Regions from separate parts of the Bacillus sp. LQ16 genome, predicted to be linked through region 2. Evidence: a T-box and tRNA genes for the amino acid it is inferred to sense, from the RefSeq annotation. Region 2 holds a T-box; the other holds one or more tRNA genes.

Region 1 (6,480 bases), 1.7 Mb from region 2:
TACTATAATAAAATTACAACTATACAACTAGAGGAGGTCTCTATTCCATGAATATGAAAGCTACTGCTTTAACAGCAACTACTGTAGCGATTGCTTCTTTACTTCCTTCTATGGGTGAAACAAATGTACAAAAAGCAAACGCTGAACAATTATCTAATGTTAAAACTGGGTATGTCAAAGTCGATCAAGTAGCATTACATACAGAAGATAACGTAAAGAGCACATCAATTGATACAATTCGCTTTAATACAAAAGTGAACATCCTTGAAACAACTAATGGTTGGTATAAAGTATCTGTTCATAATAAAGTAGGTTATGTACAAAAAGATGCTATTTTACTAAAAAACAAACTTCAATCTAATGATCAATACATCGTCAATGCTAATGCATTAAACGTTCGCTCTGAACCTAATTTAGAATCTTCCATTTTAGATGTATTACCAAATGGCAAGTTTATTACCGTTCAAGAAGATCAAGGCGAATGGTATAAAATATCACATAATGGCCAAACGGGTTACGTACAAAAAGCATTCATCTCTAATGGTTCACAACCCTTAGTAAAAGGAATCACCGTTCAAAATAATACAAAATATACTGTTGCAACACCTAATCTGAATGTACGTAGCAACACTAGTACAAGTAGCGCTCTACTCGGTTCATTACAAAACGGTACACAAGTACAAGTAGTAGAAACTGTAGGAACTTGGTATAAAATTCGTTTTGGCACAGGATACGGATATGTAGCAAAACACTATGTAGTACAAAATCAACCACAGGCTAAAACAGATCAGCCTTCATCTATTCCAGCTGCTTTCAAATTCCCTGCTCAAGGAAGAATTAGCTCAACCTTTGATATACGATGGGAACAAATGCATTATGGTATAGATATTGCTGCTCCAGGGAACGTCTCTATCCAAGCTGCTGCTGCAGGTAAAGTTGTGAAATCTTATTATTCAGCTAGCTATGGCAATGTTGTGTTCATTGCGCATCAAATCAATGGGAAATTATATACAACTGTTTATGCTCATATGAAGGATCGCACTGTACAAACTGGTGATCAAGTACAAGCTGGACAATTAGTAGGTCATATGGGCAACACAGGTCATTCATACGGGCAACATCTTCATTTTGAATTACATAATGGAGAATGGAATTTTGAAAAAACAAATGCAGTAAATCCACTGCCATATTTAGTTAGGTAAATTGTATGCCACGCAATATACCTCTTATAATTGAATACGCAGCCTTTTTAGGTTTAATCTGTTGTTTAATCATTTACAATACAAACATTGTATTTTTATCTATTATTATTGCTTTTGTTGCATTAGAAATTATGATGGAATCATTTCAAGTGCAACTAAAACAAAAAATTGCCCATATTTATAACGCTATATTTCTTTTGAGTGCTCTCATAACAAATATAATTAGTAATGGCTTTTATTTATCTACTGTATTTCCAGTATTCTTTATGGCTGTTTTATTATTTGTAGCTAGATATATTAATGTCCCTTATAACCAAAAACAAAAACAAGAACAAGAAGCTTAGAAAGAGGAGACACTGTGTACCAATCTTTCAAAGATGCTCCAATAAAATACATATTGCATTTGTATAAGAAAGCCAATACTTTTTTTGGTATACAAGGAAGTTATACTGCACAACTTCTCCTATATGGAATGTTGTTTCTTGTTTTAATCACTTTCTCCTTGTTTTACTAACAAAAAAGGATCTCACATAAACTGGAGATCCTTTTTAATTTATATTAATTTTTCATATCGAAAATATTGTTTATCCACAAGCATATTTTTCATAAATAAAGCTCAGATTATATTTTTTCTCTAAGCTCATTCGTTGTTCGTCATCGCACCAATAGAAAAGAATATCATGAATCGTTGCGTAACGCTTATTTTTAAGAAATAGCCTAAAGAATGATGGTAAACAATCATGTAATTGTATAAATATATAATTGCGTAGTGTTTCTTCTTTATATTCAATGCCCTTACAAATATACAGTAATTCTTCACAATAATATGCATGCTGTGGAACTTGTATCATCTCGAAAAATGGCACATAAGATAGTAGCTTTCCAATAAAATGACCGTATCGATCCATTACTCCTATCGTCATATGCTCCATCATTTCTTTCATTACATATAAATAATCATCTACATGTGTTGTCTTTAATGGGTCTAAGCGATCGGAAATTTGAGATAATACAGCTCTTTGACATGCTAAAACTGCCTGACTAGGTCCATAATATGATAGGAAATCTGTACACTTACGATATTTCCGTAATAAATCATGTGTATATAAATCATATACGAAAGTATTACAATACATTGCTAAACTCATCATATCACTATTTAATTGCTCTTTTGATAATGATTTCGCTCTCTTACACATATAAAAGAATGTAAATTCCAATACTTCTTTATGAGATAATAAATGTTTACAATCGGTTATACATTTCTCATTAAATTTAACTCTATCCCAAATTTCAATATCCCTATCTGTCAATTCACCTATACGATATTTAATAATTAAATAGTTTAAAGCAACTGATTGCGTCAAAAGATCCCATGTTTCATATTCCAATGAAGTATGAACAAACTCAGCTAATCCTTGTGCTATCATAAAAGCATTTGCCTCTTCATACCAACCAATCTCTTGGCATAAGCGAAGAATACGCACTAAAGTTGGAATTTCATCTTTATGAAACTGCGGTAAATTCTTTACTTTATTCATGCCATATACGATAAATGCCGCTAAATTTTCTTCTTTATAAAATTCTTTCTCTTTCCATACTAATATAGTTCGTTCTTTCCCCTCACCTTTTGGGTGACAAGGTACAAGCAAAGAAAATAATTCAGCAAAATTATTTGGTTCTATATATGTATCTGTAACCAAATTCCAATTTGGATCGCCCTGTACAGCCTTCATATAATTCCCCTTCCCTTTTCATCTATGTAGGAAATATTAATTTATTATCGTACCACTAAAAATTAATATTGTTATATTCAAAATCCCTCATAATACTTATATCTATCAGTATATCATCTTTTCTCTTATTAAAAATGAAGAATAACAAATTTAAAAAAACTGTGGAAATTATTAACCATATCCTTATTATATAATGTCTCAGATACATCACGCTAACATATTAGTTTAATCCATATATACTAGAATAATGCATCTGAACTTTATATATAATTTAGCTCTTTATGAGTGACCATTAAAATCTCGGTTAATTAAAGTTTCAATTTACTCTGTACGCTCTGAGATTTCGCTCAAGGCAAATCCAGCTTGATCATCTGCCGATTCCCTTATAGCTAAATCTCCTAGTGCTAACATGCCAATAAGCTGACCACTATCAACTACTGGTAACCGTCTAATTTGATACTGTGCCATTAGCTCTGTAGCTTTTTCAATAGAATCATTTGGAGAAACTGAGATAATATTTGTTGTCATTACATTTGTAATTTTATTAGATCCAGGATGTTTTTCAGCAATCCCTCGAACAACTAAATCTCGATCAGTAACAAGCCCAACAACCTGCTCATTTTCAACAACAGGAATTAACCCAACCGATTCTTCCTTCATTTTTACAGCTGCCTCATATACATTGTCTAGCGGTGTACAATGTACAATATGGGTACTCATTAAGTCTCTAACTCGTGTCATTATTTATTTCCTCCTTTTTATACATACCATAGCTTTTCCAAAATTCCTTTATTTATTTCTGGAAAGTAAAATGATAAAAAGGATCAACAAAATAAAAAAGAGCCAGCATAATGCTGACTCTTTTTTGTATGACCCGTACGGGATTCGAACCCGTGTTACCGCCGTGAAAGGGCGGTGTCTTAACCACTTGACCAACGGGCCATGGCTCCGCAGGTAGGACTCGAACCTACGACCGATCGGTTAACAGCCGATAGCTCTACCACTGAGCTACTGCGGAATAATATATGGTGGGCCTAAATGGACTCGAACCATCGACCTCACGCTTATCAGGCGTGCGCTCTAACCAGCTGAGCTATAGGCCCATATACTTTACAGGGGCAGTAGGAATCGAACCCACACTGGAGGTTTTGGAGACCTCAGTTCTACCTTTAAACTATGCCCCTAAATGATGCCGGCTAGAGGACTTGAACCCCCAACCTACTGATTACAAGTCAGTTGCTCTACCAATTGAGCTAAGCCGGCATAAAAAAATGGTGGCTCGGGACGGAATCGAACCGCCGACACGAGGATTTTCAGTCCTCTGCTCTACCGACTGAGCTACCGAGCCAACATAAATGGCGGTCCCGACCGGGGTCGAACCGGCGATCTCCTGCGTGACAGGCAGGCATGTTAACCACTACACCACGGGACCATTTGGTTGCGGGGACAGGATTTGAACCTGCGACCTTCGGGTTATGAGCCCGACGAGCTACCGTGCTGCTCCACCCCGCGACAATATTAAATTAAAAAATGGAGGAGGTAGAGGGATTCGAACCCCCGCGCGACTCTCGCCGCCTGTCGGTTTTCAAGACCGATCCCTTCAGCCGAACTTGGGTATACCTCCATGAAGGAAAAAAATAAATATTTTATTATTATATGTCTAAACCATTTTTAAAAATGGAGGAGGTAGAGGGATTCGAACCCCCGCGCGATTCTCACCGCCTGTCGGTTTTCAAGACCGATCCCTTCAGCCGAACTTGGGTATACCTCCGAGACATATATTAAATAAAGTGGAGCCTAGCGGGATCGAACCGCTGACCTCCTGCGTGCAAGGCAGGCGCTCTCCCAGCTGAGCTAAGGCCCCATGTTTTTTTGAATATCGGGAAGACAGGATTTGAACCTGCGACCCCCTGGTCCCAAACCAGGTGCTCTACCAAGCTGAGCCACTTCCCGTTAATAAAAGCGCGCCCGAGAGGAGTCGAACCCCTAACCTCTTGATCCGTAGTCAAACGCTCTATCCAATTGAGCTACGGGCGCATATGGTGCCGAGGGCGGGGGTCGAACCCGCACGGTGGTCACCCACCGCAGGATTTTAAGTCCTGTGCGTCTGCCTGTTCCGCCACCCCGGCATGTCATATTGAAAATTGGAGCGGAAGACGGGATTCGAACCCGCGACCCCAACCTTGGCAAGGTTGTATTCTACCACTGAACTACTTCCGCAAGACATGTATGAGTTATTTTATTAAAAGTGCGGGTGAAGGGAGTCGAACCCCCACGCCAAAGGCGCTAGATCCTAAGTCTAGTGCGTCTGCCAATTCCGCCACACCCGCATATTTTATTAAAAATGGTGAGCCATGAAGGATTCGAACCTTCGACCCTCTGATTAAAAGTCAGATGCTCTACCAACTGAGCTAATGGCTCTTAATGGCTGGGCTAGCTGGATTCGAACCAGCGCATGACGGAGTCAAAGTCCGTTGCCTTACCGCTTGGCTATAGCCCATTAATTAAGAATGGTGGAGGGGGGCAGATTCGAACTGCCGAACCCGAAGGAGCGGATTTACAGTCCGCCGCGTTTAGCCACTTCGCTACCCCTCCGACATATATGGTGGAGGATGACGGGATCGAACCGCCGACCCCCTGCTTGTAAGGCAGGTGCTCTCCCAGCTGAGCTAATCCTCCATTTTGCCTGGCAACGTCCTACTCTCACAGGGACAAGGTCCCAACTACCATCGGCGCTAGAGAGCTTAACTTCCGTGTTCGGTATGGGAACGGGTGTGACCTCTCTGCCATCATTACCAGACTGTATTCATTTAAGACAAGAATCATTTTAACTCATTTGCTTTTAAAAGTCAACAAGTTTTTTATATTCTTTCAAAACTAGATAACATTGCTTCATATTATATGGTTAAGTCCTCGATCTATTAGTATTCGTCAGCTCCACATGTCACCATGCTTCCACCTCGAACCTATCAACCTGATCATCTTTCAGGGATCTTACTAGCTTACGCTATGGGAAATCTCATCTTGAGGGGGGCTTCATGCTTAGATGCTTTCAGCACTTATCCCTTCCGCACATAGCTACCCAGCTATGCCCTTGGCAGAACAACTGGTACACCAGCGGTGCGTCCATCCCGGTCCTCTCGTACTAAGGACAGCTCCTCTCAAATTTCCTACGCCCACGACGGATAGGGACCGAACTGTCTCACGACGTTCTGAACCCAGCTCGCGTACCGCTTTAATGGGCGAACAGCCCAACCCTTGGGACCGACTACAGCCCCAGGATGCGATGAGCCGACATCGAGGTGCCAAACCTCCCCGTCGATGTGGACTCTTGGGGGAGATAAGCCTGTTATCCCCGGGGTAGCTTTTATCCGTTGAGCGATGGCCCTTCCATGCGGAACCACCGGATCACTAAGCCCGACTTTCGTCCCTGCTCGACTTGTAGGTCTCGCAGTCAAGCTCCCTTATGCCTTTGCACTCTACGAATGATTTCCAACCATTCTGAGGGAACCTTTGGGCGCCTCCGTTACACTTTAGGAGGC
Region 2 (10,272 bases):
GCATCTTCATAACGTTCACCGCGAAGATCAAGTTCCAATGAAACGTGGTAATCTCTACCCTTCACACTTGCGACTGCTTTTTTCTCTGTTTGCTTCGGTGTGTTAATGTATTCCATGTTAGATTCTTTTACTTTCATCTTCAGAATACCGATTTGTACGCTCCACTCTGTATCACTTACTTTTTCAAGTAATTGACCCTTTTGACCGAACGTTAATACTTTTACTTCATCACCTGCGCGTAACTGTTGTTTCGGCGCAGTGTTTTTCACGTTTACTTTTTGTTTCTTCACAAGCTCTGGCGCTGTTCCTTCTAGACGGCTCTTCGCTTCAATAAGCTCATGGTCTTTCACATTTACAAGCTGTGCTTTACGCAATTGACGAAGTTCTTGAATAATCCCTTCTGCTTCTTTCTTCGCAGCTTCGACTTTTTCTTCCCCTTCTTTTTGCGCTTTTAATAGTTTTTCATCACGCTCATCGTTAAACTCAATAATTTGACGTTGCAACTCACGATGAAGTTTCTCAGATTGTTTGCGAAGTGCCTCTGCTTCGTTCCAGTCACGCTCTGCATTCTTTTGACTTTCTTCTAACTTCGCAATCATATTCTCAATTTTGTTTGTATCTGTACTAATGTGGTTACGTGCTTGGTCAATAACGCGATCAGATAATCCAAGGCGCTTCGAAATTTCAAAGGCGTTACTGCGACCTGGTACACCGATTAATAATTTATACGTTGGGCTTAATGTGTTCACATCGAACTCAACACTCGCATTAATAACTTGCTCACGGTTATATCCGTACGCTTTTAATTCTGGGTAATGCGTCGTAGCAACAACGCGAGCACCGCGGTTACATACTTCATCTAAAATCGAAATGGCTAGTGCAGCACCTTCTTGCGGGTCTGTTCCAGCACCTAATTCATCAAATAAAACTAAGCTTTCAAAATCAGCTTTTTCTAAAATATCTACAATGTTCACCATATGTGAGGAGAACGTACTTAAGCTTTGTTCAATCGACTGCTCATCACCAATATCAGCAAAGATATTTTTAAATACACAAATCTCTGACTCATCCATTACTGGAATGTGAAGGCCAGATTGCGCCATTAATACACAAATACCAACCGTTTTCAGCGTAACTGTTTTACCACCTGTATTCGGTCCTGTAATAACAATTGTTGTGAAATCTTTACCTAGCATAATGTTATTTGGCACAATAATTTCTGGATCGATTAGCGGGTGACGAGCTTGTCTTAAATCCATATAACGCTCGTTATTTACGATTGGTTTCGTTGCTTTAATTCGCTTCGCATAAAAAGCTTTCGCAAAGATGAAATCAAGATTTGCAACTACTTCTACGTTTGATAAAACGATATCGGCTTCTACTGCCACTTCTTCTGTTAACATTAATAAGATGCGTTCAATTTCTTGTTTTTCTTTCACACGTGCTTCTTGTAGTGCATTATTTAATTCTACAATTACTTGTGGTTCAATAAATAATGTTTGTCCAGAAGCAGATTGGTCGTGAACAATACCGCCATATACGCCGCGGTATTCTTGTTTTACTGGGATTACGTAACGTTCATTACGAATTGTTACAATCGAGTCAGACAGCATCTTTTGCGCGTTTGAAGAACGTGTCATATTTTCTAACTTTTCACGAATACGGCTTTCTGCAGTACGAATTTGAGTACGAATACCACGCAGTTTATCACTCGCGCTATCGACTACTTCACCGCCATCACCGATGCAATTTGTAATTTTCTTTTCTAACTCATATAAAGATACAATTTGAGCGACATGAGTTTCTAAAATCGGAAGCTCGACACCGTTATCAGCCATATCTTCAATAAAACGTTTCATATTACGACTACCATACATCGTATTCGCAATATCAAGTAGTTCATTGGGGCTTAACATACTTCCAATCTTTGCACGCTTCACATTTGAGCGAATATCCGTAATGCCACCTAATGGTGCACTACCTTTTAAACGAATGACTTTCGCTGCTTCATCCGTTGTATCTTGCATTTCCACAATTTCTTCAAAATCAGTGCTCGGCACTAAATTCTTCACTTTATCACGGCCAAGTGAAGAGGCTGTATGTTCAAGTAATTGTTCTTTTACTTTATTGTATTCTAATACACGCAACGTTCTTTCTAACATGTTGCAGGTCCCCCTTGTGTTACTTATTACGTTTAATATAGTCTAATAAACGTTCAATATCCCATGTGTTAATCACGTTATCTTTTTGAATCCAACCTTTACGTGCTGCAGCTACACCTGTTTCCATATCTTCTAACATTTCAAGTGTATGAGCATCCGTATTAATCGCTACTTTTACACCAGCATCTTGTGCTTGTTTTAATAATTTCGCGCTTAAATCTAGACGGTTCGGATTCGCATTTAATTCTAAAACTGTATTTGTCTCTTTTGCGAGTTTAATTAATAAATCTGTATCTACATCATAACCCTCACGGCGCCCGAGAAGACGTCCTGTCGGATGGGCAATCATTGTGACATGTTTATTCTCAAGTGCAGTACGCAGACGTTTCATAATCGTTTCACGGTCTTGTGAGAAGCTAGAGTGAATCGCTCCAATGACATAGTCTAATTCTTCTAATACTTCATCATCAAAATCAAGCGAGGCATCTGGTAAAATGTCCATTTCAATTCCGCGTAAAATTGTAATGTCTGGATACTTTTCATTCATACGTTCAATTTCTTTCGCTTGCTCACGAAGACGCTCTTTCGTTAAACCATTCGCTACTTTCAAGTATTGCGAGTGATCAGTAATCGCCATAAACTTGTATCCACGAGCACGGCACGCTTGTACCATTTCTTCAATAGAAAAAGCACCGTCACTCCAAGTTGTATGCATATGTAAATCACCTTGTATATCGGAAAACTGAATTAAGTTTGGATACTCTTTAATTAATTCAATTTCTTTTCCATCTTCACGCACTTCTGGCGGAATAAATGGCAGACCGAAATGAGCGAAGAAGTCTTCTTCAGTCTCAAATGTTTTCACTTCACCTGTTTCCAAGTTCTCTACACCGTACTCACTAATTTTCTCGCCTTTATCTTTTGCGATTTGACGCATTTTTACGTTATGGTCCTTTGATCCTGTGAAATGGTGAAGAGTTGTAATAAACTCTTCTGGTTTTACTAAACGAAAATCAATTGAAATATCATATTCATATTGAAGACGGACAGAAACTTTCGTATCTCCACTCGCGATTACTTCAATCATATTATCGAATTGTAGTAAATGCTCACGTACCGCTGCTGGTTCTGTCGTTGCAATGATAAAATCTAAATCTTTCACTGTCTCACGAACACGGCGTAAGCTACCAGCGCGAGAGAAACGAATGACTTCAGCAACATTCGACAATTTCTCCTCTATTTCCCCGGCAATAGGCAATACCATCGCAATTGGTAAACGCTCTGGACGAGAGCCTACTTGATCGATTGCTTCTAATATTTTCTCTTCTGTCTTCTTACCGAAACCTGCTAAAGCCTGTACTTTATTTTCCTCACAAACAGCTTTTAGCGATTCCATATCAACAACACCAAGTTCTTTATATAACTTAGCCACCTTTTTACCACCAAGTCCTGGTAGTTTTAATAACGGCAATAAGCTACTAGGTACTTCTTTCTCAAGTTCTTGCAATACTTCAGATGTTCCCGATTCTATATATTCTTGAATAACGGCTGCTGTTCCTTTTCCGATCCCTGGAATCTTTGTGAAATCTTCAATTTCAGAAAGACTACGATCGTCACTTTCTAATGCTGCTGCCGCTTTACGAAATGCAGATATTTTAAATGGATTCGCACCCTTTAGTTCCATAAAAAGCCCGATTGTCTCTAATAATTTGATAACTTGTTTTTTATTTACTTTCATCATTGCCCCGCCTTTCTTTCATAGAAAAAAACTTCTCTTTCCGAAAAAAGAGAAGTTATACTCTGCTACCTGTCTGCCATAGTTCCTTCACCTTTTCAGATAGAATCGGTGTATCGTCTACAATTATTTTGCTAATTGATGATTTTTGTAATGGTGTTTGTACTTGTTCAATCGGAAGAATATTTCCAATGATAATTAAGACAAACAAAATAATATATACTTCTAAAAATCCGAGGATTGCCCCCGCAAACGCATTTACTTGCTTTAAAACCGGTATTTCTGCAAACATATTTAACAAATTACCAAGTAATGAAAGTGCAATTTTAGTGATAATAAACAATATGATAAACGCAAGCGCTTGATAAAATACTGTCTCAATATTATTTGCATCAATCCATTCTGGAACAGATACGTTTTTATCAAATGGATACGGAATAAATTTCGCAAGTGCTGGCGCTAAATCTTTACAGTACCAGTATGCAACAAGGTATGCGATAATAAAGCTTGTTAACTTTACAAGTTGCAGAATAAACCCTCTGCGTAAGCCGAGGAAAAATCCCATAACAAGCAGTAAAATGATAATAATATCAATCATGTTATTCCATTCCTTTTTTTGTCATACTTTCTTTCAATTTCTCATGTTCTTCTTTTAATTTTATGTAATCGTGTATGACGTTTACCGCCGTCAATACCGCTAGTCTACTCGTGTCAAGCGAAGGATTCTTGGCATTGAGTTCGCGCATTTTATCATCCACAATCGCTGCTACCATGCGGATATGACTTGTACTTTCATCGCCAACAACTGAATATTGCTGACCATAGATTTCTACATTAATTCGACTTTTCTTTCCCTTTTGTTGTGACAACTCACCGGCCTCCAATCACGTACAGAATCCTAAAGTTTATCATACCATGAACCTTCATAATATGGAAACAGAAAGAACAATCCGATATGATAAAAATAACAATATAAAAAAAGGGGCGACCATTATGTCAAATTCTATCGTAATTCAAACAAATTCTACAGTAATTGAAGACATGAAACAACAATATAAACATTCGCTTAGCCCAAAAATTCCACAAGGCGGAATCTTCATGGCAAAGGTACCATCTTGCACAATTACAGCGTATAAATCTGGAAAAGTAATGTTCCAAGGAGGCCGCGCTGAAGCAGAAGCTTCTCGTTGGCAAACTGTCTCTCAAACACCGAAAACAGCTGTAAAAAAATCTGTCGATTCCCATCGTTATGCGCCGCCCGCTTCCATCGGTACAATGTCTATTGTAGGGTCTGATGAAGTTGGTACGGGAGATTTCTTTGGACCGATGACAGTCGTTGCTGTATATGTGGATGCAGAGCAAATCCCACTGCTAAAAGAACTTGGTGTAAAAGACTCTAAAAACTTAAATGACGATCAAATTACTGCCATTGCGAAACAACTTCTACACGTTGTTCCTTACAGCTCTCTTGTCCTTCATAATGAAAAATATAACGAGCTATTTGATAAAGGAAACAATCAAGGTAAGTTAAAAGCTTTACTACACAATAAAGCTATTACAAACTTATTAGCTAAAATGGCACCTACAAAACCTGAAGGCGTCTTAATCGATCAATTCACACAACCTGATACATACTATAAATATTTAGCAAAACAAAAACAGGTACAGCGTGAAAATGTTTATTTCGCTACGAAAGGTGAAAGCGTCCATTTAGCAGTAGCCGCTGCTTCTATTTTAGCTCGCTACTCATTCGTAAAACAGTTTGACGAACTAAGTAAAAAAGCTGGTATGCCACTTCCAAAAGGTGCTGGTAAACAAGTTGATATCGCCGCTGCTAAATTAATTCAAAAGCTTGGTAAAGAACGATTACCTGAGTTTGTGAAACTGCATTTTGCTAATACAGAGAAGGCGTTTCGCTTATTAAAATAGTATCGACAAAAACAGGAGCCTACAAACTCCTGTTTTTTGTTTCACCCTACTATTGTCCTTGTAATTATGTCACAACATAAATATACATATTATTAAAATTAAAGAAGATAATTCCTATTACTATTTCTATAAATGATTCTAAACATCTTACTAGGTAATCCCATGAAAGACAATTCAAAATTAGGGAGAATATCCAACTATTAAGTGAGCAACAGGAGTTCCAAAATTTAATCGAAAGATATGGTAGATCATTCCTATTAAATTTTCGGATTCGAAAATTTATCGTGAAACACGATGCACAACAAGCTACAACACTTCTGTGAGGAATTTGAATTCATGATTAGAAGAAAAGGATTGTTTACATAAGGAGGGAATTCATATGGACGCTGTGAAAGTTAAAAAATTATTATATGTTTTCATACACCTCGTAGTTCCACTTTCTTACTTCATTATTTCTACTGTTTGGGGCACTTTCTTCACTACTAAATCCACATTCGAAAACATATCTGATAGCCTTAGCGTTATGGCCATCTATTACGTGTTCATAAGTTTACTGTGGTTTTTCTATTTCGATCGATTAGACAAAGACATAAATAAGATTACAAAAGAAATTAACGATAATATGATGTAACACATAACAAAGGAGAGCCCTTAAGACTCTCCTTTGTTATATTAGCTTCGTTTCTGCTTCTTATTAGATGAAGGTACTTTATGAGAACCTGTTTCATGTGTCGTCGTTCCTTGTCCTTCTACTTCTGGAGAACCTAGGCCCGATCTTGAATGATCTTTTTTTACTTTTTTACTCATTTATATTCACCCCTTCGCGTTACTTTTTGCTACAGGGTAATAAACTATGCAAAATAAAAAGCGAGAGGAAATCCTCTCGCTTTTTTCACATTTTAGAACTCAGAAGAACCTGGAGTTCTTGGGAATGGAATTACGTCACGGATGTTAGCCATACCAGTGATGTACATTAGGAAGCGCTCGAAACCTAGACCGAATCCAGCGTGTTTTGTACCGCCGTATTTTCTAAGTTCTAAGTACCACCAGTAGTCCTCTTCGTTCATACCTAATTCTTTAATTCTGTCTACTAAAACGTCCATTCTTTCTTCACGTTGACTTCCGCCGATTAATTCGCCGATGCCAGGAACTAGAAGGTCAGTAGCAGCTACTGTTTTTCCATCTTCATTCATACGCATGTAGAACGCTTTAATGTCTTTCGGGTAGTCAGTTACGAATACAGGGCGTTTGAAGATCTCTTCTGATAAGTATCTTTCATGCTCTGTTTGTAAGTCAATACCCCATTCTACTGGGTATTTGAAGTCAGCACCTGATTCTTGAAGTACTTTAATTGCTTCTGTATATGTGATGCGACCGAAGTCAGAGTTAATCACGTTGTTCATACGCTCTAGAACTGTTTTATCAACGAAACTGTTGAAGAAGTCCATTTCTTCTGGTGCATGCTCTAATACATATTTCATTGCATATTTCAGCATATCTTCTGTAAGATCCATTACATCGCCTAACTCAGCGAATGCAATCTCAGGCTCAACCATCCAGAACTCAGCAGCGTGGCGAGTTGTGTTTGAGTTTTCCGCACGGAATGTAGGTCCGAATGTATATACATCACGGAATGCTAATGCATACGCTTCAGCGTTCAGCTGTCCACTTACTGTTAAGTTTGTTTCTTTACCGAAGAAGTCTTTTGATTCATCAACTTGTCCGTCTTCACCTTTTGGTACGTTGTTTAAATCTTGTGTTGTTACGCGGAACATTTCGCCAGCACCTTCTGTATCACTACCAGTGATGATTGGTGTGTGAACATGTACAAATCCACGCTCTTGGAAGAACTGATGAATCGCAAATGCTGCGATAGAACGTACGCGGAACGTTGCAGAGAATGCATTTGTTCTTGGACGTAAGTGAGCGATTGTACGTAAGTATTCAAACGTATGACGCTTCTTTTGAAGTGGGTAATCAGAATCTGATAAGCCCTCGATATCAATTTTTTCTGCTTTAATTTCAAATGGTTGCTTCGCCCCAGGCGTTGCAATTACTTTACCTTCTACTTTCACTGAAGAGCTAAGTGGAAGCTTTGCAATTTCTTTAAAGTTCTCTAATTCTGTATCGAAAACGATTTGAACGCTTTTGAAGAAGCTACCGTCGTTTAATTCGATGAAACCAAATGCTTTTGAATCACGTAAGTTACGAATCCACCCTGATACTTGTACTGTTTGACCTGCATACTTTTCTGTATCTCTATACAGACTTTTTACTAATGTGTTTTCCATAGTGAAATTCTCCTTTGCTGATATATTTAAATACAAAAAAACCTTTCATCCATAAAGGGACGAAAGGTTAAACTTCGCGGTACCACCCAATTTGTCATAAAGACCAACTTTAACTCGTATGTAATACATACTTCCCGGTTTGTAACAGGCCGGATTCCCGTCTAAGTCTACTCTTGAATACAAGATTCAATTTCGGTTAGCAACTCCAAGGTGTTCTTCACATATACCGCCTCATCAGGCTCTCACCGCCCCTGACTCGCTTTGGATTATAGTATATACTACTTTTCCTTATCATCGTCTTTCATTTTGTTAAACTAAAATTAATGTACTACATTCGAGAGAAAGATGCAAGATGCCAGAAAATATATAAGCGATTTTTGTAATATATCGACTTACCGACATCTTTCGACGATTGTGCAATAAAAAAATTGCCGGAATGAATCCGGCAATTTTCTAATTACTTACGTAACTCCGCACCAAATTTCTCTTCTACCGTTGTTAATACACGGTTATGTGCTTCTGTTACTTCTTCGTCTGTTAACGTACGTTCTGCATCGAAGTAAGTCATAGAGAATGCAAGTGATTTCTTGCCTTCTTCCATTTTTTCACCTTCGTATAAGTCGAATAGTGTTACGTCTTTCAGAAGTTCTCCGCCAGCTTCAGCAATGACTTGCTTCATTTCACCAGCTTTTGTTTCTTTTGTTACTACAACAGCCATGTCACGTGTCATAGATGGGAAACGCGGAATTGCTGAGTAGTAAGTTTCTTCAGCGTCTGCACCGAATACTTTTACAAGAGATAGTTCAAATACGAATGTATTTTTCACATCTAATTGTTTTTCTGCTTCTGGGTGCAATTGACCGATGAAACCAATTACTTCGCCATCTAATACGATGTCAGCTGTACGGCCTGGGTGCATACCTTCACGTTTTGCTGGTGCATATGTGATTTGGTTTGAAACGCCAAGTACGTCAAATAGTCCTTCTAGTACACCTTTCATAACGAAGAAGTCTACTACTTTCTTCTCACCTTGCCATGCATGGTGAAGGGCAAGACCTGTCATAACACCTGCAAGGTGTTGTTCTTCTTTCGGAAGTTCTCCTGCTTCTGTTGGTAAGAAGATAGAACCTACTTCGTATAAAGCAACGCTGTCGTTTTTACGAGCAACATTGTATGAAACTGCTTCTAGCAATTGTGGCACTAAGCTTAAACGAAGTTGGCTACGCTCTTCGCTCATTGGAAGCGCAAGGTTTACAGGTGCTTTTTCGTTTGGCTCAACCATGTATTGTTTCGCTTTGTCAGCGCTTGTTAATGAATACGTGATTGCTTCATATAAACCAGCACCCTCTAAGAAGCGACGTACTTTACGACGTTTCGTTTGTGCTGATGTTAATTTACCACGAGTCATCGTTCCAGAAGGTAATGTAACTGGAATGTGGTCATAACCGTATAGACGGCCCACTTCTTCTACTAAGTCTTCTGAAATTGTAATATCAGGACGACGTGCTGGTACATTTACATGGAATGTTCCTTCTACTTCTGTGAATGGGAATTTCAAGTTTGTAAACATTGTACCCATTTCACTCGCAGAAATATTTGTACCTAATACACGGTTTACTTTTTCAGCAGTAACAGATACTGTACGCTCTTGTACTTGTAAGTTGTCAGCTTCTACTACACCTTCAAGCGCTTCACCGCCAGCATATTTCGCCATTAAAGCAGCTGCGTGTTGAATTGCTTCAAATGTACGTGTTGGGTCGATTCCTTTTTCGAAACGTGCACTTGATTCACTACGAAGACCTAAGTCTTTTGATGTACGACGCACTGTTTGACCTGCAAAGTATGCAGACTCAATTAGAACGTTTACTGTCTCATTTGTAACTTCAGAATCCGCTCCGCCCATTACACCAGCAACAGCTAAAGCTTTTGTTCCGTTTGTAATTACAAGGTGGTGGCTTTGTAATGTACGCTCTTGATCATCTAACGTTTCAATTTTTTCGCCTTCTTTTGCAAGACGAACAACGATTTCTTTTGAACCTAATTTATCGTAATCGAATGCATGTAACGGTTGACCGTATTCCATTAAAATGTAGTTTGTAATATCAACTACGTTGCTAATTGGACGAATGCCAGCTGCCATAAGGCGAGTTTGCAT

What was found. A T-box is a leader RNA that pairs with one kind of tRNA and senses whether it is charged. The one in region 2 lies ahead of asnS (asparagine--tRNA ligase), so its partner is inferred to be a tRNA-Asn.
Region 1: it encodes a tRNA-Asn, which carries the amino acid that the T-box ahead of asnS (asparagine--tRNA ligase) is inferred to sense. The anticodon was not compared.

What each region holds. Positions count from the first base shown of each region.
Region 1 covers NZ_CM173491.1:772,975-779,454, reverse strand. Annotated here, with positions in the region: gene AC3EMB_RS03930 (SH3 domain-containing protein) at 48-1,202, shown strand; gene AC3EMB_RS03925 (hypothetical protein) at 1,208-1,546, shown strand; gene AC3EMB_RS03920 (DUF3965 domain-containing protein) at 1,787-2,938, opposite strand; gene AC3EMB_RS03915 (CBS domain-containing protein) at 3,260-3,679, opposite strand; tRNA gene AC3EMB_RS03910 (tRNA-Glu) at 3,809-3,880, opposite strand; tRNA gene AC3EMB_RS03905 (tRNA-Asn) at 3,882-3,956, opposite strand; tRNA gene AC3EMB_RS03900 (tRNA-Ile) at 3,965-4,041, opposite strand; tRNA gene AC3EMB_RS03895 (tRNA-Trp) at 4,052-4,122, opposite strand; tRNA gene AC3EMB_RS03890 (tRNA-Thr) at 4,129-4,201, opposite strand; tRNA gene AC3EMB_RS03885 (tRNA-Phe) at 4,211-4,286, opposite strand; tRNA gene AC3EMB_RS03880 (tRNA-Asp) at 4,295-4,370, opposite strand; tRNA gene AC3EMB_RS03875 (tRNA-Met) at 4,374-4,450, opposite strand; tRNA gene AC3EMB_RS03870 (tRNA-Ser) at 4,470-4,562, opposite strand; tRNA gene AC3EMB_RS03865 (tRNA-Ser) at 4,617-4,709, opposite strand; tRNA gene AC3EMB_RS03860 (tRNA-Ala) at 4,730-4,802, opposite strand; tRNA gene AC3EMB_RS03855 (tRNA-Pro) at 4,818-4,891, opposite strand; tRNA gene AC3EMB_RS03850 (tRNA-Arg) at 4,902-4,975, opposite strand; tRNA gene AC3EMB_RS03845 (tRNA-Leu) at 4,979-5,067, opposite strand; tRNA gene AC3EMB_RS03840 (tRNA-Gly) at 5,084-5,158, opposite strand; tRNA gene AC3EMB_RS03835 (tRNA-Leu) at 5,188-5,268, opposite strand; tRNA gene AC3EMB_RS03830 (tRNA-Lys) at 5,284-5,359, opposite strand; tRNA gene AC3EMB_RS03825 (tRNA-Gln) at 5,364-5,438, opposite strand; tRNA gene AC3EMB_RS03820 (tRNA-Tyr) at 5,450-5,533, opposite strand; tRNA gene AC3EMB_RS03815 (tRNA-Val) at 5,542-5,617, opposite strand; rRNA gene rrf (5S ribosomal RNA) at 5,623-5,738, opposite strand; rRNA gene AC3EMB_RS03805 (23S ribosomal RNA) at 5,840-6,480, opposite strand, start outside.
Region 2 covers NZ_CM173491.1:4,434,935-4,445,206, forward strand. Annotated here, with positions in the region: gene AC3EMB_RS22390 (endonuclease MutS2) at 1-2,162, opposite strand, end outside; gene polX (DNA polymerase/3'-5' exonuclease PolX) at 2,182-3,900, opposite strand; gene AC3EMB_RS22400 (CvpA family protein) at 3,956-4,495, opposite strand; gene zapA (cell division protein ZapA) at 4,497-4,766, opposite strand; gene rnhC (ribonuclease HIII) at 4,891-5,826, shown strand; partial or broken gene AC3EMB_RS22415 (hypothetical protein) at 5,959-6,192, shown strand; gene AC3EMB_RS22420 (hypothetical protein) at 6,206-6,457, shown strand; gene AC3EMB_RS22425 (YuzL family protein) at 6,499-6,633, opposite strand; gene asnS (asparagine--tRNA ligase) at 6,726-8,117, opposite strand; T-box leader at 8,170-8,421, opposite strand; gene pheT (phenylalanine--tRNA ligase subunit beta) at 8,575-10,272, opposite strand, start outside.